Persicobacter psychrovividus: one gene and its partner. Each later gene encodes a partner of the first gene's protein in a complex. Links are inferred from orthologs where the notes say so. Each region holds a gene or a part of one and is shown in the gene's direction. Other genes may lie near its edges. The genes, in order: hslU and hslV.

Region 1 (16,062 bases):
TTTGGGATTGCATGTTCCTGGTGGTTTCGACAAGATTATTCATGTCAATAAATGCTGGTTGCAGCCAGACCCTTCAAATCAGATTCGTACTGCAATTCATGAGTTTGCACTTGCAAATGAAATTCCGTTTTACAATGTGAAATTTGCGGAAGGGCACCTGAGGAACGTAACGATCCGTACGGCCAATACTACTGGGCAGGTGATGGTGATTTTACAGGTGTTCACCGATGAACAAAAGTGGACTTTACCATTGGTGCAGCATCTTCAGGATACTTTCCCACAGATCACTTCTTTGTTTTATGTGGTGAATAAAAAAGGCAACGAAACGATCTTCGATCAGGAATTGGTGCTTCATCATGGTAAGCCATATATTGAAGAAACCATGGAAGACCTGACTTACCGTGTAGGGCCAAAGTCTTTCTATCAAACCAACTCAGAGCAGGCCTTTACGCTGTATTCTATCACGCGTGATTTTGCTGACCTTAAAGGGGACGAAGTGGTTTATGACCTTTACACAGGGACAGGAACTATTGCCAACTTTATTGCTAAAAAAGCCAAACAGGTTATTGGTATTGAGTATGTGGATGCGGCAATTGAGGATGCCAAGATCAATGCAGAGATCAATAATATAGAGAATACCCTGTTCTATGCTGGCGATATGAAAAAAGTGCTTAACGACAAGTTTATTGCCAAGCATGCTGCGCCAGATGTTATTGTAACTGATCCGCCTCGTGCAGGAATGGATAAGGAGGTTATTGATATGTTGTTGAAACTTGAAGCCAAACGCATAGTGTATGTAAGCTGTAACCCGGCAACGCAGGCACGCGATTTGGACCTGTTGGATGTGAAGTATAAAGTGACTAAAATTCAACCAGTGGACATGTTCCCTCACACACATCACATCGAGAATGTGGTGGCTTTGGAGTTGAAATAAATCAGTAGGGACGTTGTATGCAACGTCCTTTAAATAGGTTGTAGGATCTTGACTATGACCCCAAAAAGACATTGATTTAATCTTGTCGCATATTCAATATTTCTGCAAAAATAATCTGTGGAATCTGTGGACAAAAAAACAAAATAGATCATGCAAAACGATCCAGAATTAGACGGTAAATACTTAGGAGAGATCACCAAGGACTTTGTAAAAGTGGCAGATACGCTCAAAGAGGCGGCTTATGCGATTAAATCTAAGGGGTTTTCTGATTATCCCATCTTCCCAGTATCAAAAATGGGGATGCCCATTGGTCAGCAGTTCCTGAAAATGGGCGAGCTGTCGCTGGCGTGGAATTACAACATCACTTATCTTGATGAGTTTGTTCAGCGTGGGATGATTGAGGCAGGAGAGAAGGAAAAGGCTTTCAAGGCGACTTTCAAAGACCCTGACGAGTTCTGTTGTCTGTTCGTAATGGATGGTGCCTTTACCAATTTCGTTTTTATCCCTTATCCAGAGGATGGAAAAGAGGTGATTTAAAACGTATTTAAAGAGATGAAAAAAAGTCCACATTCTTTGCTGAGTGTGGACTTTTTTTATGGACAATTAATGCGTAAGTGCTCTTGCGGAAATGATTGCCTTGGCCAATTGTTTATCGTTGTAGCTTTTGATGATGGAGCTCATTCTGAAAATATCAATCAACCCCCAGATCCCAAAGCCCGCAAAGGTGATCCAATAAATAATCTGTACTCCCCACTTTCCATTGTATGCGTAGTGCGCCCCAAAAATCAGGAGCAAGAAAAGGTAGCCCATCACAACAGAATTTTTAGTCTGATTAAAGATCGTCAATACCTGAGTGGCTTGCTCGTCGGATAAATGTTGGCAGTGTGCCAGTGCCCCGGGGGATACTTCTCCTGCGATGGTCGCTAATAATGCTTTTGACATATCGGTAGTAAGTTAAATTAAATGTTCTTCGATTTAGTATAAGCATGAATCATACCGATAATATCCATTATCATGTGTAAATAGTTCTTAAAATAATAATCCCACGTTGATTACTGAGTGTGGGATTTTTCATGACCGAAATTTAATGGCTATATGCCTTTACCGATATAATGGCATTTGCCAGTTGCTTGTCATTATATTTTTTGATGATGGAGCTCATTCTGAAAATATCAATCAGCCACCAAACACCGAGACCACCTGCAGTAAGCCAAAATAGAATCTGCATTCCCCATTTTCCATTATAAGCATAATGCGCACTAAAAATAATAAGCAAGAAAAGGTAGCCCATCACAACAGAATTTTTGTTTTGATTATAATTTCCCCCAATCTTCAGACAGCCATCTCTGCTATTTAAATTATTTTCCCTTGAACTCAAAACATCTGAGCGAGTTATCAAGTGCTTCAGTGAATCTTGTCAAGGGTGCTCCTGTGTTGCGCCTGCGGCAGGAGCATTTACCCGCCCTTGACTGATTCTAAGGAAGCGCTTACTTTTGCTTCTGATGTTGTTGAGTGCGGCTTGGATTGGTAAAGATCGCAGGGCCTTTTCTCATCGATTGAGCTATGCCTTCTTTCGTTATTGTAAAAGTTCATATATTCGATAAGTCCTATCTGCAGCTTTAATCCATCGCGATACTCATTCAAATAAATATCTTCATATTTGACCGTTCGCCAAAATCGTTCAATGTAAATATTGTCGGTTGCTCGACCTTTTCCATCCATGCTAATAGTTACTCCTTGGCCTAAGAGATAGCCCGTAAAGAGATCACTCGTAAATTGACTCCCTTGGTCTGTATTGACAATTTCAGGAGCGCCATGGTTGTTAATACATTCTTGAATTGTATTGCGGCACCACTCTGCTGACATGGTGTTTGAGAGTGACCAGCCTACAATATATCGAGAGTGGACATCAATCACAGCCATCAGATACATGAACCCTTTTGCAATAGGAACATAGCTGATATCCGTCTCCCAAACTTGATTTGAATGGGTTATTTCAAGGTTTCTAAGTAAATAGGGGTATATTTTATTTTCAGGTGAAGGTTTTGAAGTGTGCGGACCAGGAAGAAGAGAACGAAGCCCCATGACTTTGTACAGACGTTCAATTCGCTTCTTATTGATCGGATAACCGCAATCATTAATCAAAAACGAAGTCATAGAAGGTACCCCTCGAAAAGGATGCTCAAGGTATTCTTTGTCAATTACACGCATCAATTCAAGATTCAATTCACTTTCCCCTTTTGGCTTGTAATACCAGCCCGAACGAGAAATTTGGAGAAGCTCACATTGACGTCTAATGCTTAAATCAGCATGTTCCTCATCGACCATCACCTGTCTTTCGGTAACGCTCTTTACTTCGATGAGGCCTTTTTTAAAAAATCATTCTCAACTTGAAGTTGTCCTATTTTAGAGTATAATTTATTTAACGCTCCTTCATGATCAGATTCCTGCTTGATAGCCTTACTCCCTTTTTCAAAAACACTCGATGCATTCTCCAAAAAAAGTTGTTTCCATTGGCCAATCTGTGCAGGACTGATTTCATATTTCTGACAAAGTTCCGCTGTGCTTTGTTGTTCTTTGATCGCTTCAAGTGCTACCTTGGCTTTAAACTTGGGGCTAAATTTTCTTCTGCTTTTCATTGATTTACAAGTTAGTATATTATTTTAACTTGCTGTCTGAATTGTTGGGGTAATTATAGATTGAACACGGTTAAAACCTGTGCTGCTTCGTCATCGGATAAATGTTGGCATTGAACTAATGCTTCAGGGCTAACATCTCCTGCAATGGTCGCTAATAATGCTTTTGACATAAAGGTAGATTTACTATTAAAAAAAGAATAAGGTTAAAAGTAATTTATTTCACTCAAATGTCAATACGAATGGGGGGTGTTGAAACAAAAAAATCCAAAACAGCGGACTGTTTTGGATTTTAAGTGGGTATTCAAAAAGAAGTTTATTCTGCTTTTCGAGGGCGTTTGTTGTAGTTTCCTCTTGGCTTACGGCTGCCTCCTTTGTTGCCACCACCATTGCGGTTGCCTCCTCGGTGGCCGCCACCGTTTCCTCTTCTTTCAGTAGAGTAGGAAGGTTGTTCACCGTAAGTTTCTGGCAATGGAACTTTCACGACTTCCTTCTCGATCAGTTCCTCGATACGACGGAATTTGCCGCAATCACGTGGGTTGATCAAAGTAACGGCATATCCTTTACGTTCAGCACGGGCTGTACGTCCAACACGGTGGACGTAATCTTCTGGGTCGTTAGGCACATCATAATTGATCACCATCGATACATCATCAATATCAATACCCCGTGAAACAATATCGGTCGCTACCAAAACCTGGAACTGCTTGTTCTTGAAGTCCTGCATGATTTGCTCACGCTCACGTTGTTCAAGGTCAGACTGAAACGGTTCGGCCTTAAGCCCCCATTTTTTCATGTCTTTGGCCAGTTCTTTTACCTTAATTTTGGTGCCACAGAAAACAAATACCGTAGGTAATTTCTCTTCATTACCCACCAAAATACCTTTAAGGATATTGGCCTTCTGATTGTCAAAAGCCATATACGCGCCCTGTAAAACACCTTCGGCAGTCGTTGAAACTTTAAAAGTGATTTCCTCAGGATCCTGAAGGATTTTCTTCGCTAATCCACGAATTTTTGGTGGCATGGTCGCCGAGAACATCAAGGTTTGGCGTTCTTTAGGTAGCTTACTGACAATATTGCTAATGTCTTCCTGAAAGCCCATATCGAGCATACGGTCAGCTTCGTCAAGCACCAAAAATTTCAGGTCATCTGTTTTTAGATAGCCTTGGTTAAAGTGCTGAATCAAACGGCCTGGTGTCGCAACAATGATGTCGGCACCATTTTTAATGGCATTACGCTGTTTTTCCCAGTTGCCCACATCGCTTCCGCCATAAATGGCCACAGTACTAAGTGGAGCAAAATAGCTCATCCCCTCCAGTTGCTGGTCAATTTGTATTGCCAATTCGCGGGTAGGGGCAATAATGATACAGCTCACAGAATTACTTTTGGGTGCATCGCCTTCTAAAAGTAGGTGCATCACAGGCAATAAATAGGCGGCAGTTTTTCCTGTTCCTGTTTGTGCACAGGCAATAAGGTCTTTTCCTTCGATGGCCAAAGGAATGGCCGCTTCCTGGATCGGTGTGGCATCTTGATATCCCATTGCCTGAATGGCGTCTTCAATGTTGGGATTCAGATTAAAGTCTGTAAATTTCAAATCCTATTGGTTAATAAGTTCTTATTGGTCCATAGGGATAAATCTCAAGACCCCCTGGACGGTTCTGGTGTTTTGTACCAGAACACTGTCAAATCATCAGTTTTTTAATAGCTAAGGGTTGTCCTTGCTATGTTGTCTTTGTTTTTCATCTTAAACGAAAGAACAATACTTGCAATGTAGTGATTTAGAATTAAATTATAGAATGCTTTTGAATACGAAATGTAATTGGTGTGGTATTCGATGGATTAAAAATGGTCATCAGTTTGAATAAAAAGAGTGCCTGAGTGATTTTTAGGTGCTTTTTGTCGGTGTTTCAAACAATTTTTGGCTTTGAGCCCTTTATTAATTAGAGTAAAATAAAGGGAAAAAGAAGGTCAGGGGTGATATGCCAAGGGCCTTTTTTTGTGGCGCTGGCTTAAAAAATACAAAGCCTGACTGGTCGGATTGCAGTCAGGCTTCATTGAGTTATTTGCCTTCTAATTGTAATGAATTACGCAATTGATTTTCAAGAGTTTTTAAATCCTTGATTCTTCTTACAGATTACCACCTGCTGGGGTCATTTTCATCATTCTTTCGATGGTCTTCTGCGGAAGCGTCCCTGTAAATCTCAAACTCCACCCGACGGTTCAGTACGCGGTCGGCTTCGGTTTTTTCTTCAACGAGTGGCTTTTGTGCGCCGTAGCCTATCGCTTCGATACGGTCGCTTTTAATGCCGCCAAAGTATTCAATATAGTCTTTGATAGCATCGGCACGTTTTTGTGACAGCTCGATGTTGGCCTGTTTGTTTCCTTTGGTATCGGTATGTCCTGCAATTTTTAGTTTGAAGGAAGGGTTGTCGAGCAGGAAGTTGCCAATTTTATCCAAATCATAATACATGGCAGATTTCAGCTCAAAGGAATTATTATCGAACACCACCGACTCAAACTGCATTCTTGAGGAGATTGGCCGTGTAGCATCGGTAAAATTGGTATCACCTTGCAGGGTGAAAATCTTCTCTATCCTGAAAAATTCATCGCCCTGAATGACCATCAGGTATTTTCGTTCGTTGATCAGGTCAAATTCATAGGTACCGTCATCCCTGAGGTATTTTGGTGCAATTTCAACGCCTTTGTCGAGGTCTATAATGGATACAATACCATCGTTAAATGGCGTGTTGCTTAGCGAATCCAATAACTGGCCTTTCAGTTTGGTTGTGGCCAGGGGCTGTGCTTCCATGGGCAGCGGAAAGGAATAGAGGTCGAGATTTTTCATGTTGTTCTCGATGGATTTCGCATAGTACAGGTTTTTGGCTTCTTTATCTATGGTGAAGTAGAACTCTGAACCACGGCCATTGACGAGTGGCCCAATATTCTGGGGCTCGGTCCATTGTTTGTTTTTCAGGTGGTATGCCTTATAAATATCGAATTCCCCAAAATTAATCAGTTGCCCACTTGAACTATAATAAAGAACATTGTATTCAGGATGGATAAATGGGCTGACTTCACTGCCCCTTGTGTTGATGTTCGGGCCGAGGTTTTTGGCTTTACTCCACTGGCCGTTTTTATTTTTGGTGGTATAATATAAATCGGACATTCCGAATCCGCCTATACGATCCGAGGCAAAATAGAGCGTATCTTCCGTAGGGCTTAGGCTTGGGTGAGATTCCCAGGCGACAGAATTGACATTCTGCCCCAAATTACTGATTTCCCCCCACGTGCTGTCTGCCTGCAAATGTGCTACAAACAAATCGCAGTTGCCATAGCTTTGAGGCGTATTACATCTTGAAAAATATATTTTTGAACCATCTCGGGTCAGGAAGGGGGAGCCTTCATTGGCGGGTGTATTCAGGCTTTTGACGGGCACAGCTTCATCCCAGTAACCATCTCCAAGGGAGCGGATCATGAATAAATCTTCATTAGGCTCAGGGTCAAAAGATCGGCGTACGGCATTACGTTGTGAAGTGAAAATCATGGTCTGGTTATCCCACGACATACTTGGCCCATAATCTGACTTATTGGAATTTACATAGAATCCCATGTTCAGGTCAATGCCTTGCGGCGGACGGAGGGTGTCTAATTTTTCGCGGAAGGAAATCAGGTCATAATAGTAGTCCAGTGGCACATAATCCTTCGGCGATCGCCCTGCCATTTTGTAATATTTTGATTGCACCTTCTGGAAATCCACCCCACCATGATGGTGCTTGAGGACCAACTTGTAAAGGCGCTGGGCATCGTGAAAAGCCCCTTTTTCTTCGGTCAGGTTAGCGAGCCTCCAAAGCCAGTAAGTATCTTTCCTGAAATTGTCAATGCCAAATTTACTGACATACTTCCATAACAATGGGTACAATTGCTCAGTTTTACCTGTCTTATCCAACTTTCTTAATCGATTAAGTTGGGACTTATCGGAATAATATCTTACTTTATTCACATTCGGGAAGGAGAATAATTGATTTATATCAAAATTTTGAGGTTGTTCGCTAACAATCGCAGATTTCTTTTGTCGCTTTTGTGCCACGCCTTCCGAAAAAGGGTGCAAAATTGACATAAAAAATAGTGCCCAACGAAGGACAGAAGGGGAAAGGCTGACAGTTTGTTGATTATTTGCGTTCATATAGTGCATATTGGCACGTGAAAAATACAATTAACATCTCTACTTTGCAAGATAATGCTTTTGGCACATCCCTTGTCTAATTATTTAAACATCTTTATAAATTTTGCATCTTTTGCAATAACTGTCAATATGACATATTAATATATCTATGGATTCACAGAACGACATGTTTCAAAACGCAGTTCTTGTGGGAATGGAAGAAACCGAGAATGGTGAGTTTATCTCGATCAACGACGAGATGGATGAGGCTGAGGTGGAAGCAACGACAATTCCTGACGAACTGCCAATCCTGCCAATAAAAAATACAGTACTTTTCCCAGGTGTGGTAATACCGATCACCGTTGGGCGTGCCAAATCCATTAAATTGGTGAAGGACGCTTACAAAGGAGACCGTACCATTGGGGTGGTAGCTCAAAAAAATAAAGACGTTGAAGACCCTAAGGTTCATGATTTTTACAATATCGGAACCGTAGCGCGAATCGTAAAAATGCTGGTATTGCCTGATGGTAACACCACCATCATTATTCAGGGGATGCGTCGCTTTATGCTTCAGGATATTATTTCTGAAGATCCTTATTTCCAGGCGAAAGTCATCAGCCTGGAGGAGAGCTTCCCTGCAAAAGAAACAGAAGAAGCGGCCGCTTTGGTGGAAACACTCAAAGATGCTGCGGCAAAAATATTACGCCTGAACCCTGAGATGCCTCAGGAGGCACAGTCGGCGATTGAGAATATCGACTCTCCGGCATTCCTTACGCACTTTTTGTCGTCCAACCTTTCAGTGGCAGCAAAAGAGAAGCAGCGTATTTTGGAGACCGACCAAGGTCGTGAGCGTTCCACATTGCTGTTGGAGTTCATGTCCAAGGATATCCACATGCTGGAGCTGAAAAATGAAATTCAGTCCAAAGTTCACTCTGACCTTGATGCGCAGCAGCGGGATTATTTTCTGCGCCAGCAAATGAAAGTTCTTCAGGATGAACTGGGGCAAGGTGGCCCGGAATCTGATGTGAAGAACCTCCGCAAAAAAGGAGAAGCTAAAAAGTGGCCCAAAGAGGTGAAGGAACACTTCATGAAGGAGCTTGATAAGCTGAGCCGGGTAAACCCTCAGGCACCAGAATACGCGGTGAATCTGGGTTATGCTGAGTTTATGATCGATTTGCCTTGGGGAGAATTTACCGAAGACAACTTCGACCTTAAGCGTGCCCGTAAAATTTTGGATAAAGAGCACTATGGCCTTAATAAAGTAAAGGAGCGCATCATTGAGTACCTTGCCGTGCTGAAGTTGAAGCGTGACCTGAAAGGGCCGATTTTGTGTCTTTATGGCCCTCCTGGTGTGGGAAAAACCTCATTGGGGCGCTCTATAGCGAATGCCTTGGGCCGTGAGTATGTCCGCATGTCGTTGGGTGGTTTGCATGATGAGTCGGAGGTGCGCGGTCACCGTAAGACTTATATTGGAGCCATGCCAGGGAAAATTTTGCAAAACCTTAAACGTGCCAAAACAGCCAACCCTGTTTTTGTATTGGATGAAATTGATAAGGTCAGTGCTGATTTCCGTGGCGATCCTTCGTCCGCTTTATTGGAGGTACTGGACCCAGAGCAGAACAACGCTTTTGTGGATAACTACCTGGAAATTGGTTTCGACCTTTCCAAGGTATTGTTTATTGCCACCTCAAATTCACTGGAGACCATTCAGCCTGCATTGCGCGACCGTATGGAGATTATTGAATTGACAGGCTATACACAGGAAGAGAAAGTTGAAATCTCGAAAAAACACCTGATTCCTAAACAGCGTGAAGAGCACGGCCTGAAGGCTGCTGATATTGCGATTAATAAAGGCGCAATCAAAACAGTGATTGACGGTTACACCCGTGAGTCTGGTGTGCGTAGCCTTGAACGCAAGTTGGGTGCGCTTTGCCGTAATGTTGCCAAATCGGTAGCAATGGAAGAAGAGTATTCAAAAACGATCAATAACGCCCGTGTGGAGGAAATCCTTGGAGCGCAATTGTTTGATAAAGAATTATATGAAAATAACCGCACTGCTGGCGTAGTAACAGGATTGGCATGGACGCAGGCAGGTGGTGAGATTTTGTTTATTGAGTCGGCGCTTAGTCGAGGAAATGGCAAATTGACCCTTTCTGGTCAGTTGGGCGATGTCATGAAAGAATCGGCCATGGCGGCCCTGACTTATCTGAAATCCAATGCAGAGCGTATGGGCATTGATTATCGTATTTTCAATAATTACGATTTGCATATTCACGTACCTGCAGGTGCGGTGCCTAAGGATGGCCCGTCGGCAGGTATCACTATGCTGACCTCCCTTGCTTCGGTATTTACCCAGCGAAAAGTGCGTTCCAAACTGGCCATGACTGGCGAGATCACCCTTCGGGGGCAAGTGTTGCCTGTAGGTGGAATTAAGGAGAAGCTTTTGGCGGCACGTCGGGCGGGGATCAAAGAAATAGTCCTTTGTGAGAAAAACCGTAAAGATGTCGAGGAAATCGAGGTGGAATACATCAGCGACCTGAACATCAATTATGTGAAGGAAGCCCGTGAGGTGTTTGATTATGCCTTGCTGGAGGAGAAAGTCAGTGAGCCTATTGATTTCATTCTTGAACAGAAAAAAGAGAAGTAAAATAAATATAAAATAACGAGGGGCTTCTCCTCGTTATTTTTTTGCCTTTGAAGAATTCTTTGCAAATTGTTCTTCATTGGTCATATTAACCTTACCGATTTGAACACCCGTTTTACCCTCTTTTTTTCAGGACTACTTTTGTTGGTTCAGTATTCCTATGGGCAGTCCCTGAAAGGTGGGGCATATGCATTGCTGAATGCGCCATATTCTGCCAAATCTGCGGCGATGGGCACCGTCATGCCCTCCAATTATTTTGATGATGGCGCCGCTTTTGTCAGTAATCCTGCGGCGGCATTACCCTCCTTCGATCAGCATTTGGGCATACACTACACCAGCCGATTTGCAGGCATACAGCAGGGGTTGGTCACTTATCAGTTCTCGATGCCCAAAACAGGTTCGTGGGCAGTGTCGGCACAATATTTACATTTTGGCACAATGCAGGGTTATGACCCGTCGGGAAACCCTGAAGGGACTTTCACCGCAGGCGATTATCTGATCGCCATAACCAAGCAGCATCAGGTGGGCAACTTCAGTGTGGGGCTCTCTGCCAAATTTATCAACAGTAAAATCGAAAGCTATGCCGCAAGTGCCATGCTTTTTGATGCGGGGATTTTGTTTATTCACCCTGAACATGAATTTTCCGCAGGATTGGTGTTGAAGAATTTCGGTTTCAACTTACGGAATTTCGATACCGAGCCCGTGAATCTCCCATTCGATGTTCAGCTTGGCGCTACTTTCAAGCCCGATCATATGCCTGTGCGTTTTTCTGTGGCGGCGTCTTATTTACCTCATGATGCCCCCTATCTTGGGCAAAATGAGCAGGAAAATACCACGCTGAAGGATGCTTTCCGCTACTTTAATATCGGTACGGAATTCCTGATTCATAAAAATGTGCACCTGATGGCGGGTTATAATCAAGATATTAGAGCATCGCTCGGTTTACAGGACAAAAAAGGTTTGTCAGGTTTCGCCTTCGGAGGGAGAATTCTCGTTAAAAAATGGACGATCGATTACACTTATGCGGCCTATCATGCTGCTGGTGGAGCACACTTCGTCAGCCTCAGCACCAACCTCTCTCATTTTAAATTTAGAAATTGATTGATCAGTACAAACTGATTAAATAGAAAATATAGATCATGTTAGAAGATAAAAGCTATTTGACCCCAAGAGAGATTGTCTCTGAATTGGATAAGTATATTATCGGACAGGCGGATGCAAAGCGCAACGTTGCTATTGCACTCAGAAATAGATGGCGAAGAATGAGCGTTCGCTCGGAGCTTCAAAAAGAAATTGTTCCCAATAATATTTTGATGATTGGTGCCACTGGTGTTGGTAAAACCGAAATTGCCCGCCGTCTGGCTAAAATTGCCCGTGCACCTTTTACCAAAGTGGAAGCCTCGAAATTTACAGAGGTGGGCTATGTCGGTCGTGATGTAGAAAGCATGGTTCGTGACCTGGTAGAACAGGCCGTGAATTTGGTGAAAAAAGAAAAGGAAGTAGGCGTAAAAGAACGTGCTACTGAAGCGGTAGAAAACATCATTCTTGATGCTTTGATTCCCCCAGTTTCTGGTGCAAAAAATGTAACGGTAGCTACTACGGAAGAAGCACCAAAAAATGATGCAGAGCTGAATCAGCAGACCCGTGAGCATTTCCGTCAGAAAATAAAAAATGGAGAGATGGATGATCGCAAGATTGAAATCTCTGTAGCGCAGGCTTCGAGTGGTGGCATGGGCATGGTTGGCGGTGGAATGATGGACGAAACCTCCATGATTAACCTCCAGGAAATGCTGGGCAACATGATGCCGAAAAAGACCAAGAAGCGTAAAGTAACGATTGGTGAAGCGAAAAAATTGCTTTTCGATGAAGAAGCAAGCAAGCTGATCGATATGGATGAGGTTAAAGAGGAAGCGATCAGCCGTGCGGAGAATACAGGAATGATCTTCATTGATGAGATTGATAAAATCGCCAAAGCCTCGGGTCAAAATGGTGGTGCGGATGTTAGCCGTGAGGGGGTTCAGCGTGACCTTCTTCCTATTGTGGAGGGCTCAAGCGTGACGACAAAATACGGGGTGGTGAATACCGAGCACGTATTGTTCATTGCAGCAGGGGCTTTTCATGTTGCGAAACCTTCTGATTTAATTGCGGAGCTTCAGGGACGTTTCCCGATTCGTGTTGAATTGAAGGATTTGACAAAAGACGATTTCTATCAGATCATCAAAGAGCCTAAGAATGCTTTGACCAAGCAGTATGAGGCGCTTTTTGATGCCGAGAAAGTGAAGCTGACGTTCAATGATGAGGCTTTGCATGAATTGGCACAAATCGCTTTTGATATTAATGCGGAAGTAGAGAACATTGGCGCACGTCGTTTACACACAGTGATGAGTCATTTACTGAACGATTTCCTTTTTGATATTCCCGATGTAATTGGTGAGAACGCCCATGTGGTTGTTACCAAAGAATTGGTGCTGGAGAAGCTATCGGGTGCGGTAAAAAACAAAGACCTCTCTCATTTTATACTTTAAGAGCAGGTAAAATTATAATATTTAAAGGAGGGTTTTTCCCTCCTTTTTTATTTGCCTACAGTTGAGTATATTTTATCATTCAAAGAAATTACAAACTTTAAAGCAACCACAATGAACTATTATATTATTACGGGAAGTAGCAGAGGAATTGGTCGTGCTTTGGTGGATCAGCTTACGAATGATCCTGAAAATGAAGTGATAGGTATTGCAAGAAGTTATCAGCAGGCAAAGAAAAATTATCACCATATTGAGTTTGATCTCGGTAATATTGAGGAGCTGAAATCACAGGTCAGTCATTTTTTTGAAACCGTAAAAGCTCCCAAGCGCGTGGTACTGATTAATAATGCAGGAACATTGGGGGAAATAGGACATGTAGGGAGCCTTTCGGCGGATGGGCTGGAGCAAGTGATGAACCTTAACGTGACCACGCCCACCATACTGATGAATGAATTTGTGCGACAGTTTTCTGGGGTTCAGGCCGAGAAAGTAATCCTGAACATCAGTTCTGGTGCAGGAAAATACCCTGTGGATGGCTGGTCGGCATATTGCGCTTCCAAGTCGGCACTTGACCTGTTCTCCAAAGTGGTGGCGGAAGAATGTATTTTGAATGAAAATGACATCAAGGTCTTTTCCGTAGCGCCAGGGGTGGTTGATACTGAAATGCAATCGCAGATCAGGGAGGCGGCTCCAGAGCAATTCAGGACCAAAGGCAAGTTCGTGAAGCTGAAAGAAGAACAGATGCTCAGTGCTCCTGCGTCGGTAGCGCAAAAGCTGTTGGAGGTCATCAATTTTCCCGATCGCTTTTCGGAGGTGCTACTCGACGTCAGGAAGTTCTAAACCAGGCGCCATCTCTTCAGTTGATTTCCTCGGGGCTTTCAGGTGTGTTATACGACCTTTAATTTGCCCATCGCTCAGTTCTTTCCAGCTGTTTACAGGGAATTCAATCTGGCAGTAGGCCGCTGTTGGGAAATGCTCAATATCGACATCCGTCAGGTGGCTGATTAATGCTGAGAGGTCAGGCTCATGCCCGATAAACATCAGCCGATTGTGCTGCGGATCAGTTTGTTCAATGGATTTGAAATAATCTTTAATACGGCCATGAAACAGGTGCTCGTCCACCGAGATGTTTTTTTGTGACAGGTGCCATAAATCAACCATAATTGCACCCGTAGCGACGGTTCGTGTTGCAGGGCTGCAAATCACCTTATCAGGGATCATTTTCAGCCTTTTGATTTCCAACCCTTGACTCATGGCATTTTTTTCTCCTCTTGAATTAAGTGGTCGGTCGATATCGTCAAGTTCAGGGAAATCCCAGCTTGATTTTGCATGTCTTGTGATCAGGATATATTTCATATTGTATGGAAGGGCTTATTAACAATGTTGTTTCATAAATCGTCTATTGAGTATAAGCGCAGTTGATCAGATTAGTTTATTTAATTTTGTCCAGGCATTTACAGGAATCATGGAAATGACAATTCAGGCTTTAAAAAAATTAGTGAGGCAAGGAGAAGGTCAAGAGCTGGAGTTTAAGAAAAAAGCCAACCATCCAGAGAAGATCGTCAAGGAAGTCGTCGCTTTTGCCAATGCAAAAGGGGGGCGGTTACTGATTGGTGTGGATGATTTTGGCGGCCTTGCGGGTTGCCGTTACCCTGAAGAGGAAGCCTTTGTTTTGGAGCGTGCTTTCGATCAGATGATCTTTCCTGCCCTGCCGATGTACAAATCATACATTACGCTTGATAATGGGTTTACAGTGATTATTTACGATATCCCCGAAGGGGTGCAGAAACCTTACAAGGTTAAAACGGCAGAACATGCCAAGGTGTATATTCGGCAGCAAGACCGAAGTATTCAGGCGTCTGGGCCACTGAAAGAAATCCTCAGGCGACGTGCCTATCCGAAGAATATTCAGTTTGAAGTCGGGCCGATCGAAAAGCAATTGTTGGTTGCCGTGGAGGAAAATAACAGCATTACTGTGGCGGAGCTTTCGGAATTGGCTTCCATTTCCAAAAAAATGGCCGCCAAACGTTTGATCACCCTCGTGTTGGCCAATGTGCTGGAGATTATCCCACAGGAAACAGGCGACCTTTATGTGCTCAGCAATAAAGCGCACTCGGCATAAAAAAACCGTTGAGCTTGAAAAACGCAACGGTTAAATATAAAAGAACTTTACAATGGCTATTTCCACGAAGTGTGTTTCACTAAAAGAGCCGCTTTTAAAATATCCCTTCTACTGACCAACCCCAATAATTTCCCATTTTCAACGACAGGAAACCGCTTATAAGGCGAACGCAGGAACATCTGTGCAACATCTAAAAGGTCCATGTCAGGTGAAACAGTCGTGATCTCGGTGGTCATGTAATCCTTAACCATCGTGCCGCGAACAGGGTGATTGTTATAAGCACGGTCGAGGATCATTTTCAGAAAATCTTTTTCTGTAATTATGCCAATCATATGGCCACGGTCGTCTAACACAGGTGCACCACTGATTCTTTTTTCCAGCAAAAAGTCCATAGCGTCAAAAGCGTTTTCAATAGGGCTCAAGCTGACCAGTTGCTTGTTCATAAAGCGCGTTACTTTCTCGTACTGATAACGGTTGTCAACTGGTTCCTTCCGTGCGGGTGTGAAGTTCATAAGCTTTGAGTTTTAGTTTGATAATATAGAATATACAAAAAATAAAGCTCATTATCAATGAGTTAGCGTTTGCGCAGGCGTGCTTTTACTGATAATTCAACCAAAAAGGCTAATCAATCACGCATTCGTATATTTTTTTATGGAATTTTTTTTCCAAACGTAAGGAAACCGCCATGATTATCAGACAAATTATATCAACATCATTGAGATTATCAATAAATTAATTACCTTTGCACGACTAAATCATTAAGTCATTCTTTGGATGACTTTTTTGGTGAAAGACAAATTATCACCCTCGCATGCAATTTGTTGTCATTCGGGGGTTTTTCAGTTAATTGGCAACTCAATTAAAAGTATACTACTTTGGATATTACATTAGACAAAAGCTCGAACACGGAAGCCTCTATTTCCATCAAGTTGACAGAGGCGGACTACAGTGAGAAGGTTGATAAAAAAATCAAGCAGTACGCAAAGCAAGCTGACATCAAAGGTTTCCGTAAAGGAAAAGTGCCTGCAGGCGTAGTGCGTAG
Region 2 (15,936 bases), 1.3 Mb from region 1 along the record:
ATCCAAATCCCACGGTCGGCCAATATTCACGAAATCAAACCGCTGATAAAGCTCTTCGGGCACCTGGTCGATAAGCCCCCGGACGGTCTGTTGCAGCTCATCAGAAAATTCTTCGAGCTTCAGTTCCGAGATAAAAATCTTCGGCATCAGTGGGTCAAGGTGTTCAAAGTGCTGGGCATACAGTTTTTTTGCCGTAAAATGGTATTCCCCTTTATATACATATCCGCTTTCGATAAAGGGCTTTTTAAGGACGTCGATGCCTATGCGCGGATCATTGAAGGTACGGAGGGCAATGTGGTCATTGACAATCTTGTCCTCCTTCTCCAGCAGGCTGTGATAAATGCGGTAGGCCTGCGGATTCATGGTGGAATAATCCCGCCACATTTGCTCCAGTAGGTCTTTGATGTTGTTTGTCGTCATGGCTGTATTAAGCTTTGTTCTTTACTTAATTTAACGATGTGTAGGAGTAAACCGAAGTAAATCCGCAGAATTATATCAAAAAAGGAGCACCTCCAAATGAAGGTGCTTGTTAAATGTGATGTTCCCGAAAGGCTATTTGCTGCTGTCGGCTTTAAAGTCCTGTTTCTTCTTGAAGATGCCCGTAACACGCTTTTTATCAATCAGCACAATTTGCTGATGGTTGAGTAAACCGGCCATCAGCTTTTCTTTGGTAGGGGTCTCAAAGAGTTCGAGCGTTCCCTTTTGTTGAGGGTTGATATCATCAATGGTCAGTACAAGCGATGGCTCACCTTGAAGTAATTCATCCACCTGAGGAACCTGCCCTTTATCGATATACTGATCCACCTGAAAATAGCCAAATTGCGAGAGGTATTCAAAGATTTTTTTCGGGTCGGCTGCCGGGTAGTGATCCACCTTCCACTTTTGTTCGTCGGGCAGGATGGTAAAGCCTTCAGCGGGATTGTTCGGATAGGAAACCGTGACAGATTTCAGTGAATGGGCACTGCTGCGGAAGATTGCGCGGTGTCGCCAATCGTTGGGCTGTACCTCAAAAATTCCAGTAACATAACTGTTGTAGCCTGGCAGGTAAAGAGTCGCTGGCCTTTGGTCATCAATCTGGCCATAGGAAACCGTGCGGTCCTGGTTACCAGCGGTAACAAAGGAAAAGTCCTTGCCATCGGTATTTACAGTTACCTGAATTCCCCTTTTCTGCAAAGTGGCATTGACCTGCTGAACTTCATTTTTAGGCACCAGTCGCTTTACTTCTACCTGATGCAAAATGCTCAGGAGCACCTTAATCATGCCATCTTCAGCAGGTTTATTGTTGATCGTCCAGGAGTTTTGTTCCCTTTTGAGATAGGACACCTGTTGTTGGTTTTGGATCGTGATGGACTGAATGTCGGCAGTATCCGTTACGGCAAATTCCTGTAAATTGGCAAATTCGGTTTTTTTACCGAAATCCATCGTCAGGTCAATCACCAGCCAGGCGATCAGCCCAATAAGTATGATCAGTAATTGTGTGTTGGTACGCATGGATTAAAATTTTGAATAGCGTTGTTTACGGACAAAATACCATATCACTCCAAGGAGGAGTATCAAAAGTACTGGCAAGGCAATGTTGAGGGTCTGCCAGAAGGTCTGTTCTTCGAGCACCTTCACCTTGTCCAACGGACGGATTTTCAGTGTTTTGTTTCTGGCGATAATAATCCCATTGTCATCAAGTAAATAACTCAGGCTGTTTTTAATAAAATCGGCATGGGCGTAATCCTGCTGACTGTACGGATCTACCCCAAGCGGAACCGGCTGCCCATCTCGGGGGTTGATTTTGTTCAGCAAAATATCGGCATCACCTACCACCATTATTTTGTTGTCGGCGGTTTCCGCTTTGAAAGTTTTTGAATTGGCAAAGCCCGGCAGGAACCGGTCTTTATAAATAGAGGTGAATTTCCCCTCCAAAAGATAAGCTGTAGCGAAGGGCCCCTGATTAAATTTCTTCGGGTCAATTTGCCCACGCATATTGGTCAATTCAATAAGTACCGGAGCCTGAACGGTCCGTGAATATGGTGATGAAAACATCAGTGGCGTTTTTCGGATTCCGGCAACTTTCACGGTATCCAGTGCCGAGGCATAATCCATCTTGATGGCGTCAAGGTTATTGACAATCGGGTTTTTCCCAAACTGATTGATCAATGGATAATAGGGGAAAGGCATCAGCTGAATTTGAGGCTGATCTCCCATATTTCCGGTAACTATCGGGTAGGTTCCGGCATTCAGGTCCTGAATGATGTTGCCATCTTTTTTGATGCCCCACTTGAAAAGCAAATTGTCAATACCGCCCTGAATAGGCGTGGCGAAGGCGCGTCCGCTTGATTTAAGGCTGTCGGTATCAATTTTAAACCCTTCGCCAAAAACGAGCAGTTTACCACCATTCATTACATATTGGTCAAGTTCATATTCCTGACGTGGAATGTAGCTGGATTTCGGACGGAGTAATAGCACGGCATCGAAAGGCATCAGGTTTGGTAACTGTTGCAGGGTGGAAATGGTGAGCTCGTAGTTGTCTTTCAGACATGCCTGAAGCCCCGCCAATTCATTGGGACGAATATGACTGTCTTCGCTCAAAATCGCCACATGCTTGCGCTTTCGTTGTGTCAGTTTTTTTATACTCGAAATCAGTTCATATTCCACTCCTTCCACCGACTGATTTAGACGCTCCTGCGGTGGCGCTGATTTGTTGCCCTTAAAAAGCATGACGCCGAGCTCTTTACCGCCGTAGGAAATAATAGCCCCCGGGAAGATGATTTTTTCGATCTTCTTGCCATTTTCCGTCGCATGGATATTGGTGGGCTGAATGCCCATATTGGCCAGGTATTGATAATACTCGTTTTTTGACCGGCTGCTTTTTGCTGAAGAAGGGTCAATGAATCGGTACTGGATTTTATCCCCTGCATAAGAATGAAAAACGTCAAGCGTTTCCTCGATACTGGTTTGCAGGCGCTTGAATCCTGCCGGGAAATCACCATCGAGGTACACATCGACATACACGATATCATCCAGCTTTTTAAGAATATTTTTTGTGGCATTACTAAGGGTGTAACGTCCCTCTGAGGTCAGGTCCACCTGAAAAAAGTGCTTGCTCACCAGCAGATTCAGGTTGGTGGCCAGCATAATGACAATCAAAGTAATCAGAATATCTCTGACTTTTAGACTGTGGAATTTCTTTTTAAAATCTACCATTTTCTACTTCCAAGGCTCATGCGTGTCAGTTGCAAAGCAACGATCATAGCTGTTAAAAAATAAAACAGATCTCTCGAATCGATCAGTCCTTTACTCATTCCCTGATAATGGGACAGTAAACCCAATTGTGCAATGATAGGGGAATAATCGCTCCAGATGTTGATGTTACTGATCGAATCAAAGCCAGCATACATCATGAAACACATAAAAACAGCCAAAATAAAGGCGATAATCTGATTTTCGGAAATGGAGGAAGCCAGTACGCCAAAGGCTGTGAATACGCCCGCCAGGAGGATCAGCCCAAAATAGGAGCCTGTTATGCCTGCGGAATCAATGTTGCCCACAGGTGATGCCAGGTGGTAAAGGGAGTAGCAATAAATGCTCGTGGGCAGGATGGCCAAAAGCACCAGGAACCAGGAGGCGGTGAATTTCCCCAAGATGATTTGCAGGTCGCTCAGGGGTTTGGTAAGCAAAAGCTCAAGGGTTCCTGTTTTCTTTTCTTCAGCAAATGTGCGCATGCAAATGGCTGGAATGAGGAACATCAGTACATAGGGGCCAAGATTGAAAAGCGGGCCAAGTTCAGCATAGCCATAACTGAGGACGTTCGTTTCGGGGAAAACCCAGACGATCAGCCCGGTGATGACCAGAAACACCCCCATCACCATATAGGCAATCAGGGAGCTGAGGAAATTTTTTACTTCTTTAGCAAATATCTGAAGCATGATTTATAGTTAGTTTTACCTTATTTTGGTTTGTCCTCTTCTATTGAAAGGGGGATTTGAGTCAAGCATTAAAGCCTGCAACCATTGGGCGATTCCAGGCGAGATGCCCGAAATAGTGATGGACCGAAAAAATGATCTGTGAATATCTGCCTAATCTGTGGGCAAATAGCCACTCCGTATTAATGTGCTGTAAGGGCCTGAAAAGTTTTTTCTATGGACCATTTTTCCTGAGCAAGCCCCACCAAGGGGATGTTCTGTTGTGCGCAAACTTTAAAAATGAAGTAGCGCAAATCCTGATTGCTATGTGCAATGATGCGGTAATTCAAAGGAGAAATTTCCTCGATCTGATCCACACCATCTATTTCCTGAATCGGGGAGAGGTCGGCCTCAAATTGTGTTTCCAGTAATATATGTTGTTCGTCGGCTTTATATTGAAGCTGATCAATGGGGTGGTCGGTGAGTACTGTTCCCTGATCAATGATAATCACTCGGTCGCAAAGTGCCTGAACCTCCTGCATAATATGGGAGGAAAAGATTACCGTTTTATCTTTGCCGACCGTTTTTATCAGTTGCCGAATTTCAATCAACTGGTTGGGGTCAAGGCCTGTGGTGGGCTCATCAAGAATAAGCACCTCTGGGTCATGAATAAACGCCTGAGCAAGCCCCACGCGCTGTTTATAGCCTTTTGAAAGCTGACCGATTTTTTTGTTCTGCTCCCGCTCCAGCCCACAAAGGGAAATCACCTTATGGATTCTTTTGGATAGATAGGGGCCCTTCAAGCCGTGTAGCTTTCCGGCAAAACGCAGGTATTCATGCACATACATTTCATAGTACAGCGGGTTGCTTTCGGGCAGGTAGCCAATTTTTGATCGCGACTTCAGGGGGTGTTTCACCACATCAATCCCACAAACCTCCACGGTGCCTTCGGTAGGGCTCAGGTAGCCTGTGGCGATTTTCATGGTGGTGGATTTCCCCGCACCGTTCGGGCCGAGAAATCCCAGGATTTCCCCAGGATGCGCCTCGAAGGAAATATTATTGACCGCCTTTTGTTGGCCAAATGTTCGGGTTAGATTTTTTATTTTTACTGACACAGTAGCAATGATGGTCCTCTTTGCAATAATGGTATAAAAACACCGATTTCGCAAAAATAAGCCCTTGATCCCTGCTGAAAAAGCTGTTCTTTCTTGTTAAAGACTATCTTCCCCCGTTTTCAAGGTAATTTTTAAAGTGCTCCGTATCATAATAGGCCATGCCCTTTTTGGTGGTCAGCAATTTCCCTTCGGGAGATATAATGTGAGTGGTCGGCAATGACTGGCTTTGCAGGAGCTCTGGCAGCGGGGAATGCATGCGGTAATACTGAAAATCATAGCCTTTCTTTTTCATGAACCGCTCAAGGGCTTCGGGTTTCCGGTCCATATTCAGGAGAATAAAGGCGACTTTTGAACGGTCAGTTTTTTCCATCAGCGACAAAATATCCGGTAGCTCAGCCACGCAGGGAGGGCACCAGCTCGCCCAAAAATTCAGAAAGATTGTTTTTCCTTCGAATTGGCTCATGGGCACTTCTTTTCCTGCCTGATCGGTGATGCTCCACTGATAGGGAACCCTCGGCAGGGCTGCGGAAGCCTGTACTTCTTCAGGCTGAAGAATCCTCGATTGCAGTAACAGTCGCTGAAAATTACTGGAAACAAACATTCTAAATGAAGGAAGCACGAGCATCAGGACAAAGAAAATCCCGATCAGGATATTCTGCCAATGTTTTTTTAGTCGGTCGAGGGTGGTCATCATTTTATTCTTTTCAGCAAATTAAGGAAGATTATGTGGTTTTGGGCGTCCGCCAAAAGACCAATATTGACCTTTTTAGCTCGGGAAGGTACCTCATTGGGAAAAAAATCTCACCTCAGGATTTATCGCGTGGTTAACAGGCAAAATTCGCCCTGAGCGGGGTGTTTTTCATACCGACACTTCTCATAAAACGAATATTTCTGAGGCAATACTGTGCATGAAGATTTTGACCATTGCCCCTTTTGGTTATTTTTGCAAACTAAGCATTCAAAAATACCAACATGTCAAAACAATATTTCCTGACCATTGCGCAGGAGTTAAATATATCAGAACAACAGGTGGCCAATACGGCAAACTTGTTGGATGAAGGTGCGACGGTACCTTTTATTGCTCGATACCGAAAGGAAGTTACCGGCACACTTGATGAAGTGCAGATCGCCTCGGTGAGGGATCGGATGGAGCAACTTCGGGAGCTTGATAAGCGCCGTGAGGCTATTTTGAAGTCGATGACGGATTTGGAAGTATTGACGGATGAACTGCGCGCTCAGCTGATGGAGGCTGAAACCATGTCGGCACTCGAAGACATTTATTTGCCCTTCAAACCTAAACGCCGAACCCGTGCGACCATTGCACGCGAGAAGGGGCTTGAGCCTTTGGCGGAAAAGATTTTCGGAGAGGAAGAATTTGACCTTGAGGCTTTGGCGCAAACCTTCATTGATGAAGAAAAAGGCGTAGAAGATCTTGAGTCCGCATTGGCCGGTGCAAGGGATATTATGGCCGAGTGGGTGAATGAAGACCAGGAAGCCCGTGCCGAAATTCGTGAGCTGTTCCAGAAATCTGGGCGATTCCATGCCCGTGTGATTCCTGGGAAAGAAGCTGCCGGAGAAAAATATAAAGATTATTTTGAGTGGGATGAAGACTTGAAGTCGGCACCTTCTCACCGTATTTTGGCCATGCGCCGTGCGGAGAAAGAGGAAATTATTACCCTGGAATCTACACCTGAGGAAGGGGATGCGATTTTCACCCTCGAGAAAATGTTCGTTACCCGCGGAGGCGCCGTTGGGGAGCAGCAACAACAGGCCACCCGCGATGCCTACAAACGCTTGATGCGCCCGTCTATGGAAACGGAGATCCGCATGACCACCAAGTTGTCGGCGGATGAGGAAGCCATTCGCGTTTTTCGGGAGAATATTGCCCAATTACTGATGGCCTCTCCTTTGGGGCAGAAGCGTGTTCTGGCGATTGACCCAGGCTTCCGTACAGGCTGTAAAGTGGTGATGCTTGACGCACAGGGTAAACTGGAAGACCACACGGTCATTTTTCCTACTGGTGGGCAACGTCAGAAAATTGAAGCGGAGCAAACCGTGATGGCCTGGGCTGCAAAATACCATGTGGAAGCCATCGCAATCGGCAACGGAACGGCTTCCCGCGAAACGGAAACCTTTGTTAAAAAACTGAAAATCCCGAACGTAACGGTGGTAGTGGTGAACGAGAGTGGCGCCTCTATTTATTCTGCTTCGGAAGTGGCTCGGAAGGAATTCCCTGACCATGATATTACGGTTCGTGGTGCTGTTTCTATTGGTCGCCGTTTGATGGACCCATTGGCGGAATTGGTGAAAATTGATGCCAAATCCATTGGTGTTGGCCAGTATCAGCACGATGTGGATCAGTCCCTCCTTAAGAAAGGCCTTGACGATACGGTTTCCTCTTGTGTAAATGCCGTTGGGGTAGAGCTGAATACCGCTTCAAAAGAATTGCTGACTTACGTTTCTGGCCTTGGACCTTCCCTGGCGGAGAATATCATTAAATACCGAAATGAGAACGGGGCTTTTGCGAACCGCTCGGCATTGAAAAGCGTCCCTCGCCTTGGGCCAAAGGCTTACGAGCAGGCGGCAGGATTCTTGCGCGTACGCGATTCCAAAAATCCTTTGGACAGTTCAGCGGTTCACCCTGAGCGCTACAAACTCGTGGAGCAGATGGCCAAAGATTTGGGGGTTTCGGTGAAGCAACTGATGGAAGATGCCGCTTTGCGCAAGCAGATTGTGCTGAAAAACTATGTTTCTGAAACGGTGGGTATGCCAACGCTTGAGGATATTATTCAGGAGCTTGACAAGCCGGGCCGTGACCCGCGTGAGCAGTTTGAAGCTTTTTCTTTTGATGAAAATGTCTCGGAAATCAAGGACCTGAAAATGGGTATGAAACTTCCAGGTATTGTGACCAATATTACTGCTTTTGGTGCTTTTGTAGATGTTGGGGTACATCAGGATGGCCTGGTGCACGTTAGTCATCTGTCGGATAAATTTGTCGATGACCCTTCTAAAGTGGTGAAGGTTCATCAGCAGGTAACGGTTACGGTTATGGAGGTGGATGAAGGCCGCAAACGTATTGGTTTGTCGATGAAGTCGGATCCTTTCAGCAATGAAAAACCTTCGCGTGGTGGTCAAAGATCGGGACAGCGAAACAACGAAAGAAGTGGGCAACAAGGGCGCAATCAAGGTCGTAATAATGAAAGACCACGAGGACGCCAGGGGAGTAATCGTCAGGAGCAATCTGCCGACGGCGATTTGCAAGCCAAATTAGCGATGCTCAAGGGCAAGTTTAAATAAACAACCGATAATTGTGGGGGCACCGTCTGCGGTGCTCAACCCTGTTTTTCGATCCACGGATGATACATATTTCCACAGTTTTTGACTTGAAAATTGTGGCATGAAGCGGTCTTTTGGGGAGCGAAAATATGCGGTTTTTTTAGTTGCTGAAAGAATTCATTAAACCAACACATCAACCTATTGCAATAGGTGATGTCTGTTAAGCCAATGCTATGGCTTTGGTTAAATAAAAAAAGAAAAACATGAGTTTACCAAAAATAAAATCAACAACGGTATGTGCCGTTGTGCATAATGGTCAGGTAGCGATCGGTGCCGATGGTCAGGCGACGATGGGTAATACGGTGGCCAAGAGCAACGTTCGCAAGATCCGTAAATTACAGGATGGCAAGATTGTTCTGGGCTTTGCAGGTTCTACTGCCGACGCTTTCACGCTTATGGAGCGCTTTGATGAAAAACTTGGGGCTTTTAAAGGCAATATGAAACGTGCAGCGATTGAGCTGGCCAAAGACTGGCGAATGGATCGCTATTTGCGCCGCCTCGAAGCCATGATGATTGTCGCCAATAAAGAAGAGGTTTTAGTGATCAGCGGAACGGGTGATGTGCTGGAGCCAGATAATGGTGTGGCAACGATTGGCTCAGGGTCAATGTATGCGCAGTCGGCGGCATTGGCTTTGAAAAAACACGCGCCAAACCTCACGGCCAAAGAGATGGTAGAGGAGTCGTTGCACATTGCTGCAGATATTTGTATTTATACCAACCACAATTTGATTGTGGAGGCTTTGGATTAAGATATTCAGAGTATAGGTAAAAGGGGCTGTTGCATTATTCGTTTTTCGTAATTAGTCACCAGTTTTATTCCGTCGTTTTTCGCTGAGCCATAAGCCGAAGCTGTTTTAAATTGTCCTAATGGGACATTTTCCCAAAGAGGGTTTTTAAAATAGATATGGAGTTTGTGCGGAGGAAATTGAAGCGTGAATAAAGATGATCTGGTGTCTTGATTTATGAAAAGCGTCATGCGACAGCCCCTTTTTTATTTTGCATTGTCAGCCTTTATGGTTGATACAATTTTTGCCCCGCTTTAAAATACGGGTCGCCAACGGTCCATTCAGGTGTTTTTTTGTCGTTGCCTATCAGTGCGCCAGCGTAAATATAAGTTCGCACAAATTTAGTCAGGTAATCATAGTCAATGGTTGCGGGATTATCGTCGGTCTGATGGTAATAATGCATCACCGTTTCATCAAAACCTGTAAAGCCTAAGCTGAGTGTTGGGGCAGGAATCCCCTTTTCAGCAAAGGAAATATTGTCAGATCTTCTGAAAAGGCCCTCTTTGGTAGGGTCACCCATAGGTTTGAGTCCATAGGTTTTTCCTGCCTTCAGGAAGTGAGGCGTTGCCGTGGTGCGGTTCAGCCCTACAATCGTAATAATGCTTTTATCGTTGCAGGCGCCATTGTCATTATTCATCACATAGACACATTGCTTTAGTGGAATCACTGGGTTTTCAACATAATACTGACTTCCGAGCAAGCCTTTCTCTTCGCCTGTCAGAAAGAGGAACATTGCCGATCTTTTGGTGGGGTGTTTGGCCAGATAAGCAGCCGCATTCAGCACGGAAAGTACGCCGGCACCATTATCTCTTGCGCCATTGTAAATGGAATCGCCCTCTGCATTTTTTTCTCCCAGACCAAGGTGATCATAGTGGGCCGTATAAATAACATATTCATTCTTCAGCTTGCTGTCTGTTCCTTCCACAATCCCAATGATATTTTTTGCTGGAACATCCTGAACCATGTGTAGCCCAGAAGCATCCACCTTCAGCTGTACTTTGTAATACTGCCCCAGGATGCCGTGAAAAGGCTGGTCGTTTTCATGCACGAAAATCGAGGTGAAATCATTTCTTACCCTCGGCACCTGTCCTTTAACGACCATTTTTGGGCTGTTGAAATAATGGTCAAGCTTATGCCAGTCAGTCACTGCCCCCCTGAAAATCTGTACCAGAGCTTTGGCGCCGGCTTTTTTTGCAGCGGCTTCCAGTATTTGGTATTGCTTCATTGCGGCTCCAATACTTTGGTCAGTTTTTGTACCTGAAAAGGTTAAAATGATTTTGCCTTTGACGAGGGACTCTTTGAATTCATCGGGTGTGGCATAGCCCAAAAACAGGGCGTCACCGTCAAAGTTCAGATTTTTCTGATTCATGGTAATGGCAGAAGTGCCCATTAATCCTTCTACTGCAAACTGCACTTTCGGTACCTTGAATTCCTGCAATTCCACGGGTTGAAAATAGCCGTCTTTTCCTTCCTTATAAGGGGATACACCAAAACTTTGCATGGTGGTTGATAGGTACCTTGCAGCGATATCAATACCCACAGATCCCAAGTCGCGACCTTGCAACTCATCAGCGGCAAAGAAATTCATCTGCCCTTTTAGGATGTTGGGCGTTACTTGCGCATCAATGGCACTTTTCTTTTGTGCATGGCTGGTCATACCACAAAATAGCAGTGCTATTGCAAAACAAATTTTTTTCATAAAGGCTGTTTTTTTATTTAAATATAAGCGGATAAATCCAAAATGGAATTAACTATCTTCTGAAAGGTTTTATTGGCCTGCGAAGGGAGGATACAGGCGTTGAATGGGCGATGGCGGCGCAGGAAATTAACGACAGACAGGCCAGATTAGAGCGGGTTTAAAATTGGGGATTCATCATGGAAATTTGGTGTATTGGGGCAGTAGGGAGGGATTATTTGGTGTTTGAGATATTGCTGCTGTTGAAAAATAGGTGAAAATCAATTTGTGTTCATTGAATTTGCAGGAGGGCAGGCAAATTTTGAATACGCTATTAAAGGTGGGCGTATTTTATATGCTGATAATTCACCATTATAGGCGCCTTTTTAATAATAAAACGTATTTTTGTGGCTTCATTAAAATCCATTACCTTTTTTATCAATTATGCTAACATCCTTAATGAGTACTTTTAGCGATTATTCAGTAGCTTTTATCAATGCGTCCAATGATTTTCTTTGGTCTTATGTCTTAATCGTGTTACTCATTGCAGCCGGATTGTATTTTACGGTCCGTTCCAAATTTGTGCAGTTTACGCTTTTCGGGGAGATGGTTCGGTTGCTGGCTGACGGCCGTTCCGAAGGTGGAAAAAACAGCGTCTCCTCTTTTCAGGCCTTTTGTATGAGTACCGCCTCAAGGGTGGGTACAGGGAACCTGGCAGGTGTTGCAATTGCCGTTGGTACAGGTGGACCCGGTGCTGTTTTCTGGATGTGGCTTATTGCGCTGATCGGTTCAGCCTCCGCTTTTGTAGAAAGCACCCTGGCGCAGATCTATAAAGAACGAACGGATGACGGGTACCGTGGAGGGCCGGCTTACTATATTGAAAAGGCCCTGAAGAACCGTTCGCTGGGAGTGGTTTTTTCAGTATTGATCACCATTTGTTTTGGCTTCATTTTTAATGCTGTTCAAGCCAATACAATCGCTGCCGCTTTTCATGGCGCTTTCGGTATCGAAACCTCTTATATGGCAATTTTATTGGTCCTGGTAGCCGCGCCGGTGATTATGGGTGGGGTGAAGCGTATCGCAGTCGTTTCAGAAATGATTGTTCCTGTAATGGCCATTGCCTACCTGATGGTGGTTTTTTATGTGTTGGCGATTAACTATAAAGCTATTCCAGCGGTTTTTTCTTTGATATTTGATTCAGCGCTCGGCTTGCGTCCCTTGGCTTCTGGTGCATTAGGAGCGGCCTTGATGCAGGGAATTAAAAGGGGACTGTTTTCCAACGAAGCAGGTATGGGTTCAGCACCTAATGCAGCGGCAACGGCCTCGGTAAGTCACCCTGTGAAGCAGGGGCTAATCCAAACGTTGGGTGTATTTACCGATACCATCCTGATCTGTTCCGCGACGGCAGTTTTGATTTTGGTTTCAGGTGTGGATACCATCGGAACGCACGATGGCATAAAACTGACTCAAAATGCCCTGCAATCCCAAGTAGGTGATTGGGGGGGCAGTTTTATCGCGCTTTGTATCTTGCTTTTTGCTTACAGCTCTATTGTGGGCAATTATTTTTATGGGGAATCGAATATCAGTTTTATGCACCGAGGAGACAAGAAACTGAGCCTGTTGTATCGCCTGATGGTTTTGGGAATGTTGGTTTTCGGAGCAATGGTGAATGCCGAAACGGTTTGGGCTTTGGCTGATTTGTTCATGGCCCTGATGGCGATTGTCAATATTTATGCAATTATTCGTTTATCCCCAATAGCATTCAAAGCTTTAGCCGATTACAAAATGCAAAAAAAGACCGGGAAGTCACCTGTATTTGTTGCTGACGAGGTTGGCATAACAGAAGGCGTTGAGTGTTGGGAGAGTGCAAAGGAACGGGAAGAAGTGGCGTAAAAGTTCTTGTCGTAAACAGGAAACGCTACTTTAATTTTAGCTAAAGCGCTTAATTGAGGGCTAAACCATACTTCGTCCATTTTTTTATCAATTCGTAAGGCAATTGGCTTCCCCAAAATTTCACACTTTTCAAGTCAATATTCATTGGTGATATTTTGTTAAAAATTAATACAATATCAATGATTTGATGGCTCAGGACATTTAATTTTTAATAGTATTGATTGTTACCTTATTAATTTTTAATGTTGTTAAGGGCTAAAGCCTTTTTTTGGGATTGCATTATTTCTTTTGTTGAAAGAAACAGGAAGTCTTGCATCAGCCCAACTTTTTTGAAGGGTTATTATTTTGCCCGCTCTGAGTATTAAGGCTATATACAGTAGCCTGTTTAATTATTTTGTAATCAACATTGACCTATATACTATGGGAAAGACTTTACCTGTTTTTCTGTCCCTTCTTTTTGCGTTGGTATTTTTAAGTACCTATAATCCCGTGTATGCGCAAGATTGTAACACGATCGGTTCACCCGCAGGGGCACCGTCGATTTTTAATAACTTTGAAAATCCAATCGATAATTGTTCCGGTTCGGCGGAGGTAAACTGGACTTTTGGTTGGCGTTTGTCAGCTGCTGAGGCCGCCAATTGCAAAATCGAAATCAATTGGGATGATGGTACAATAGAACGGATCGATCTTACCAATATTTCATTTAATACCGCCTATTATGGTATTGTGGATCGGAAACATACCTACGATTATGACAATGGTAGTGCTGCTCCATCAGGCAATAATATTGATGCGGCGCAACAGAGCTGTACTTATCTTCCAAAAGTAACCCTTGTCGTAAATGGAACAGTATGTTTAATTTCAGCCGAAGGTAACCGTGTAACCGTTTGGGACACAGAGGATAATGCTCTTTTAAATTCGATCGCTGAAGAGGATGCTCGAAATGGGGGCTCAGGTTTGTTTAATTCTCCAGCAGGTGGAGATTACGATATGTGTGCGGGTAATACCAATGCTCATTTTTTGGCAGATTTAACCGTGTGGAACTGTACAACGAACCCGCAGGAAGATTTGAACCCCAACACACACGGGCGTTGGGTACAATATGTATATGGAGAGACCAATGGTGTTACTGGTGGTAATGTAACCGTAGGAGGTGTACCCATGACTGGGGTATATTATGGTCCAGTAACTTGGATTGCAAATTCGACTGACCCCGGTGGCGAGACGCTTCCAATTCGTTTTCCAGCAAATGCTGGAGCCAATGAATGTTTTTCGGTTCGTCTTCGTTCATGGAACGTCTGTAACCCTTATGGCGCAGCAGGGTCTGAAGTCCCTGTTGGTTCGTTTAATGAAAACGATTTCGCATGGCAAGAGGATCCCGTGGACTTGTGGACAAGAACCATTTGTACCGTGGAAGCGCCAAACCCTCCATTGGCAGCGGACTTGAAAATTTGTGTTGGTGGAGATCCAACGCTGAGGGCCAACGGTCAGGCGGGAGCAGTAATCCGATGGTATGAAGAAGATCCAACTCTTTCTGCGGTAGCATTAACACCTGTTCGTACAGGGGCTAATTTCGATCCCGCTAACCCCGATAGAACACTTTCAGATCCTTTCAATCCTAATCCAGGAAGTGTCAAAACCTACACTTATTGGGTAACACAAGCTTACGATGCTGGTGCAGGAGAAGATTGTGAGAGTTTGCCCCGTGAGGTTATTTTGACAATTTACCCTGAAGTAAAAAACAACACCATCAATGATGATCAGGAACTTTGTTATACAAATCAGACGGGAAATAGAATTGACCCTGCATTAATTACAGGCTCTACCCCAACTGGTGGCGATGGCAGTTATGTTTATCAGTGGCAACAACGCTATAATGGTGGCGCTTGGTCGGATATCGGAGGCGCAAATGATGTTAATTATGACCCGCCTGTGTTGGACAATACGACAGATAATGCCGTTACTTATTCCTTTAGAAGAATTGTATCTTCAGGAGATTGTGATAATGGCGGAACGCCAGGGAATGAGTGTGTGAATAACCTTTGTGAGTCCATTTCAGCAGAGGTTGATATTATCGTTCATCCTCGAATGAGAAGTAACAACATCCGTTTTGATCATAACGATCAATCGGTGATTGAGCTCTGCGCTAACACTTCCCCTGGAGATTTGAAAGGGGCTGAAATAAAAGGTGGCCGTGGTAATATAACTTATACTTGGACTCGCTCCAAAGATGGTGCTGCACCTGTCGTAGTTTCCAATAACAGAAATTATAACAATTCACCAGATTTAACACCAGGGGTGTATGAGTTTGTGCGTATCGCCAAAGATGAGTGTGATGCTGTCCTGACTTCAAACACAATTACGGCGCATGTTCGTCCAGTGGTGCCAACACCTGCTGCTTATATAGAAATTCAATCTACAAACGTTGGCCAAACAGCGAAAATATGTTTTGAAGAACCTTTTACTTTTGTTGTAAGCGGGGCAAAACGATCTTTCACGGTCAATGGCGAAGAGCGCCTGATCGAATATCGACCCTATGACCTTGCTTCGGGGAATTATGGTAAAACCTGGACAGTACCTGCAAGTGAGGGTGCTAATATTTCTTTTGTTTATGGCGCAGAGGATAGAGATCGAAAATTTTCGATCCGGGCGCGCTTTGTAGAGGACGATGATTTTGCGTCGAAATGTGAAGAGGAGTCTGCGGAACTTAATATTATTGTAAACCCCGAAGTTCTTATTGATGCAGGGGCAGATCAACTGCTCTGTAACGGAGAGACCATCACACTTGATGGTACAGCTTCAGGAGGAACGGAGAATTTGGAGTATCGATGGACGGGCCCGAAAGGGTTTGCTCAAACAGGTAATCCTGTTAATGTTCCGAATGGCCAATACCCTGATCTCAATATTGATAATGTTTATCAGTTAACCATCACAGACAAAGGCTTTAATCATTCTATGGGTGGGGCATCCTGCCAAATGGTAGAGGATATTACGGTCAAAGTCTATGAAAACCCTTCTGCTTCGGTAGATGTTGCAGCTCAGACCATCTGTCCTGGTTTTCCTGTTGAAATGGTATCAACCATTAATAAGGGAGACAATGGAAATCTTACTTTTGAATGGAGCTGGGACCGGGAAGGTGATTTCCCGATTTCTGATTATTTGTTTACCACCAATGGAGGAAATGGTCAGGGAGCCACAACCATGGAAACCCCTTTCTTTATTCCTGATGGAAATTTGAA

Evidence for each region.
Region 2: the proteins of hslU (region 1) and hslV are in contact, whole or in part, in a solved structure (PDB 1G4A), measured with the Escherichia coli proteins. The link is inferred for Persicobacter psychrovividus from one-to-one orthologs.

The regions. Positions count from the first base shown.
Region 1 is NZ_AP025292.1:661,126-677,187, forward strand. The notes cover bases 10,787-13,708. They hold hslU (ATP-dependent protease ATPase subunit HslU), read left to right. Parts: upstream 10,787-11,515; coding sequence 11,516-12,901; downstream 12,902-13,708. Other genes in these bases: porQ (type IX secretion system protein PorQ), read left to right, coding at 10,787-11,477; AABK40_RS02930 (SDR family NAD(P)-dependent oxidoreductase), read left to right, coding at 13,013-13,708. Also shown: 23S rRNA (uracil(1939)-C(5))-methyltransferase RlmD, read left to right, coding at 1-934; AABK40_RS02880 (hypothetical protein), read left to right, coding at 1,085-1,471; AABK40_RS02885 (TM2 domain-containing protein), read right to left, coding at 1,538-1,876; AABK40_RS02890 (TM2 domain-containing protein), read right to left, coding at 2,019-2,333; AABK40_RS02895 (IS3 family transposase), read right to left, coding at 2,390-3,295; AABK40_RS02900 (transposase), read right to left, coding at 3,286-3,573; AABK40_RS02905 (DEAD/DEAH box helicase), read right to left, coding at 3,887-5,164; AABK40_RS02910 (OmpA family protein), read right to left, coding at 5,705-7,753; lon (endopeptidase La), read left to right, coding at 7,902-10,379; more of porQ, read left to right, coding at 10,479-10,786; more of AABK40_RS02930, read left to right, coding at 13,709-13,738; AABK40_RS02935 (SixA phosphatase family protein), read right to left, coding at 13,715-14,254; AABK40_RS02940 (AlbA family DNA-binding domain-containing protein), read left to right, coding at 14,364-15,020; AABK40_RS02945 (CBS domain-containing protein), read right to left, coding at 15,077-15,532; tig (trigger factor), read left to right, coding at 15,896-16,062. UniProt on the Escherichia coli protein: ATPase subunit of a proteasome-like degradation complex; this subunit has chaperone activity. The binding of ATP and its subsequent hydrolysis by HslU are essential for unfolding of protein substrates subsequently hydrolyzed by HslV.
Region 2 is NZ_AP025292.1:2,011,016-2,026,951, reverse strand. What follows is about bases 7,525-10,320. They hold hslV (ATP-dependent protease subunit HslV), read left to right. Parts: upstream 7,525-8,547; coding sequence 8,548-9,093; downstream 9,094-10,320. Other genes in these bases: AABK40_RS08575 (M28 family metallopeptidase), read right to left, coding at 9,356-10,320; AABK40_RS08585 (Tex family protein), read left to right, coding at 7,525-8,305. In the rest of the region: AABK40_RS08615 (DUF1338 domain-containing protein), read right to left, coding at 1-420; AABK40_RS08610 (DUF4340 domain-containing protein), read right to left, coding at 553-1,491; gliding motility-associated ABC transporter substrate-binding protein GldG, read right to left, coding at 1,495-3,195; gliding motility-associated ABC transporter permease subunit GldF, read right to left, coding at 3,189-3,917; gliding motility-associated ABC transporter ATP-binding subunit GldA, read right to left, coding at 4,097-5,008; AABK40_RS08590 (TlpA family protein disulfide reductase), read right to left, coding at 5,112-5,702; more of AABK40_RS08585, read left to right, coding at 5,981-7,524; more of AABK40_RS08575, read right to left, coding at 10,321-10,828; AABK40_RS08570 (alanine/glycine:cation symporter family protein), read left to right, coding at 11,264-12,697; AABK40_RS08565 (PKD domain-containing protein), read left to right, coding at 13,118-15,936. UniProt on the Escherichia coli protein: Protease subunit of a proteasome-like degradation complex believed to be a general protein degrading machinery. The complex has been shown to be involved in the specific degradation of heat shock induced transcription factors such as RpoH and SulA.